Regions from separate parts of the Labrys sp. KB_33_2 genome, predicted to be linked through region 2. Evidence: riboswitches for the same ligand, from Rfam matches in the RefSeq annotation. Region 2 holds a riboswitch; the other holds the start of a gene.

Region 1 (2,198 bases), on a different contig from region 2:
AGGACCATCTGCAGATCCGCACCGTGTTCAGGATCAGCGGCGCACGTACCCTGAACGAATGGCAGGCCTCGCTGCTGGGCAAGGCTGAGATCGCCCTCACCTATGTCCTCAAGCGCTCCGGGCCGATGGCGATGGCACCGAGCCAACTCGGCATCTTCATGAAGTCGGATGCGCGTTTTGGCAGCGCCAATATCGAGTTCCATGTCCAGCCTCTGTCGCTCGACGCCTTCGGGTCTCCGCTCCATCCCTTTCCGGCCATAACCGTCTCGGTCTGCAATCTCAGGCCGGAGGCACGCGGCCATGTCCGCATCGTCTCGCCGGATGCCCAGACCCATCCGGAAATCGCGCCGAACTACCTTTCCACGGAAGGCGACCGTGCGGTCGCGGCCGATTCGATCCGCGCGGCCCGCCGCCTGATGGCGACCCGGCGCATGCAGGCCTTCCGGCCGGAGGAGCTGAAGCCGGGGCCGGCGATCCAGTCGGCCGACGATCTCGCCAAGGCCGCCGGCGACATCGCCACCACCATCTTCCACCCGGTCGGAACGGCGCGGATGGGCACCGACGCGGCGGCCGTGGTCGACCCCGAGCTGCGCCTGCGCGGCATGTCCGGCCTGCGCATCGCCGATGCCTCGATCATGCCGACAATCGTCTCCGGCAATACCCATGCGCCCGTGGTGATGATCGCCGAGAAGGCCTCGGACATGATCGCCGCTGCCTGGCGGGGGTGAGGTCGTCCTTTGGAGAGGCGGGTCTTCGGACCCGGCTCTTTCAAGGTGTTGAGGTCCGAAGTCCAAACAGGGCAGAGCGACCCCTCATCCGCCCCTTCGGGGCACCCAGTCCACTCCAAGTGGAGTGGACGATACCCGCAAGGGGAGAAGGCGATCGGCCAACGCTGCGCTTTCCAGGATCCCCCCTTCTCCCCTTGCGGGAGAAGGGGCCGGCAGGCGGATGAGGGATGGCAACGCTCCTTCTTCCAAAATAATGCGACAATCCTTCCCTCTGGACGCCCGGCGATTCCGGGTCTAACCTTGGAATCGTTCCGAGGGGTGTCCTGCGCAAGCGGGGCTGAGATGGCCTAGAGCCGAACCCTTCGAACCTGATCCGGGTCATGCCGGCGAAGGGACGGGAACAGGGCTTTGGCGCTAGGAATTGGCTCCAGGTCCCGGAATCGGCTGGGATGCCGGTTCTGCCCAGACAATCGTCGCCCCGGATCTCCATGACTCGCAACGAGGAGGAGATCCATGAACATCCAAAATCCCAAGACCAAGATTGCCGCGCCGCAAAGCGTGACCACGGGGCCCATCGCCGGCTCCCGCAAGGTCTATGCGGCCCCCGCTTCGCATCCCCAGATGCAGGTGCCCTTTCGTGAGATCGCGCTGAGCGATGCTTCGCTCGCCCCGATCCGCGTCTATGATCCCTCCGGCCCCTATACCGAGGACAGCGCTAGCATCGACCTGAAGCAGGGCCTGCCAACCCTGCGCGAAAGCTGGATCGCCGGCCGCGGCTTCGGCGCGATCGAGGGCCGGACCGTCAAGCCCGAGGACAACGGCAACGTCTCGGCCGACAGGCTGGTGGAGCCCTGCCCGGCCCAGCGCCTGCTGCGCCGCGGAGCGGACGGCCAGCGCGTCACTCAGTACGAGTTTGCCAAGGCCGGCATCGTCACCGAAGAGATGGTCTATGCCGCCTTCCGCGAGAATCTCGCCCGCGAGAAGGCGCTGGAGGGAGCGGCCGAGCGCCGCGCCGACGGCGAGGATTTCGGCGCCGCCATCCCTAAATTCGTCACGCCCGAATTCGTGCGCGACGAGATCGCCCTGGGCCGGGCGATCCTGCCCGCCAACATCAACCATCTCGAACTCGAGCCGATGGTGATCGGCCGCAACTTCCTGGTGAAGGTCAACGCCAATATCGGCAACTCAGCCGTCACCTCGGGTGCTGCCGAGGAGGTGGAGAAGCTGGTCTGGGCCACGCGCTGGGGCGCCGACACCGTTATGGACCTCTCCACCGGGCGCAACATCCACAACATCCGCTCCTGGATCCTGCGCAACTCGCCGGTGCCGATCGGCACGGTGCCGATCTACCAGGCGCTGGAGAAGGTCGACGGCGATCCCTTGAAGCTCGATTGGGAGGTGTTCAAGGACACGCTGATCGAGCAGGCCGAGCAGGGCGTCGACTATTTCACCATCCATGCCGGCGTTCGC
Region 2 (2,198 bases):
CCTATGTTTCCGAGATCATGGGCCAGCCCAACAGCCTGCTCGCCAGGAACTTCCTGAAGGATCTGGACGAGGATGTCGCACTCAAGCTCGTCGACGACAAGGAGGCGATGTTTCGCAGCCTATTCGTCGGGCTCAAGCCGGCAAAGGGGCTGACGGATTTTCTCGACTGGCTCGAAAAGAACGGCGTGCCGATCGGTGTGGTCACCAATGCGCCGCGGGACAATGCGGAGCATCAACTCGTCAATCTAGGCCTGGTGGAGCGCTTCCCTACCGTGGTGATCGGCGCCGAGGTTACCAATCCCAAGCCCCATCCGGATCCTTATCTCGTTGGCCTGGAACGCCTGCAGGGAATGGCTGCTTCCAGCCTGGCCTTCGAGGATTCACGCTCGGGTATCACGGCCGGCAAGGCAGCGGGCCTTGCCGTGATCGGTCTTGCTACCAGCATGAGCGAGGAGGCACTGCTGGCTGCGGGCGTGGAACTGGCGATTCCCGATTATGAGGATCCGCGCCTTCGGCCCTTCGCAGCGGCCCGGCTCGGCATCGCTTGATGGCAGGCGGATAACCTCTTCAGTTTTGCGCCTTGTCGGCCGTGGGCGATCTCCGCCACGAAACGGGCTTTCCCTTGCCTCGGGAAAGCGCTAACACGGGAATCGTCTCATGGGGTGCCCGCAAGGGCTGAGAAGACGGTGGCCGCAAGCTTCGTCTAACCCATCGAACCTGATCCGGGTCGTGCCGGCGGAGGGATGAGCTTCGAAGCTTTCAGCTTCACCGCAATTTTCTTCACCGCCGTCGTCCGTATCGAACCGTTTTCGACATGGAGGACGCTATGCTGAGGAAACTGCTCGCCGCTCTCGCACTGGCCACCGTTGCCACGACGGCCTCGGCCGAGGACAAGCCGGTGCTCACCGTCTACACCTATGAGAGCTTTTCGAGCGAATACGGTCCCGGCAAGCCGCTGCAAACCGCCTTCGAGGCCAAGTGCAACTGCAAACTGACCTATGTCACCGCCGATGACGGCGGCGCTCTCTTCGCCAAGCTCAAGCTTGAAGGCGCCTCGACCAAGGCGGATGTTGTCGTCGGTCTCGACGACAATCTGATGGGAGAGGCGGAAAAGTCCGGTCTTTTCGTGCCGCATGGCGTGGCAGCCGAGAAGCTCTCTCTGCCCGAACCTTGGACCAACAAGACCTTCATTCCCTATGACTGGGGCTATTTCGCCTTCGTCTATGACAGCGACAAGCTCAAGACCCCGCCGGCCAGCCTGAAGGAACTGGTCGACGACAAGAACGGCCCCAAGCTGGTGATCGAGGATCCGCGCACCTCCACGCCGGGCCTCGGCCTGCTCGCCTGGGTCAGGGCCGTCTATGGCGACAAGGCCCCCGAGGCCTGGAAGTCGCTGAAGCCGCGCATCGTCACCGTCACCTCGGGCTGGTCGGAAGCCTATGGCCTGTTCCTGAAGGGGGAGGCCGACATGGTGCTCTCCTATTCGACCTCGCCCGCCTATCACATCGGCGCCGAGAAGAAGACCAACTACAAGGCCGCGATGTTCCCGGAAGGCCATCAGACCCAGGTCGAAGTCGCCGGGGTGGTGGCGAGTTCCAAGCAACAGGAGCTCGGGCGTCAATTCCTCACCTTCCTGCTCTCGGACGAGGCCCAGGCTGCGTTGCCCGAGACCAATTGGATGTATCCGGCCAAGACGCCGGCGGCAGGACTTCCGGAGAGCTTCAAGGCCGTTGCCGTTCCGGCCAAGGCCCTGATGGCCGATCCCGCCAAGCTCGCCGAGAATCGTAAGGCCTGGATCGACGAATGGCTGGCCGCCATGGCCAAGTGACGAACGAGAGACGAATGAAGCTGACAGTGGCTCCGAAACGCCGAGCCTCCACCCTCCCCCTCCAGGGGAGGATAAACGCGCTCCATCCTGAATGCCCGGCCTGATTCTCCTTGGCGCCCTTGCCGCGCTCGTGCTCGCAGCGCTCGCCAGCCTGTTCCTCGCGGCTGGCGGCGATGCCTGGCAGGGCAATGTCGGCTATCTCGTCTCGATTGCCGGCTTCACTGTCTATCAGGCGCTGCTCTCCACCTTGCTGTCGTTGTCGTTCGGGGCGTTGGTTGCCCTGGCGCTGGCCCGGCGGCAATTCCCAGGGCACCGCCTGCTGCTGGCTCTGTTCGGCGTCGCGGCCGCGCTGCCTTCGATCGTGGCCGTG

The links. A riboswitch is a leader RNA that binds a small molecule or an ion and turns the genes downstream of it on or off. The one in region 2 is predicted to bind thiamine pyrophosphate.
Region 1: it holds a riboswitch for thiamine pyrophosphate, as region 2 does, so the genes downstream of both, thiC (phosphomethylpyrimidine synthase ThiC) here and thiB (thiamine ABC transporter substrate binding subunit) in region 2, are expected to answer to the same signal.

Annotation. Positions count from the first base shown of each region.
Region 1 covers NZ_JBFREW010000003.1:359,210-361,407, reverse strand. Annotated here, with positions in the region: gene AB4037_RS07205 (GMC family oxidoreductase) at 1-728, shown strand, start outside; TPP riboswitch at 1,033-1,140, shown strand; gene thiC (phosphomethylpyrimidine synthase ThiC) at 1,242-2,198, shown strand, end outside.
Region 2 covers NZ_JBFREW010000009.1:187,949-190,146, reverse strand. Annotated here, with positions in the region: gene AB4037_RS17550 (HAD family hydrolase) at 1-548, shown strand, start outside; TPP riboswitch at 649-761, shown strand; gene thiB (thiamine ABC transporter substrate binding subunit) at 827-1,828, shown strand; gene AB4037_RS17540 (ABC transporter permease subunit) at 1,920-2,198, shown strand, end outside.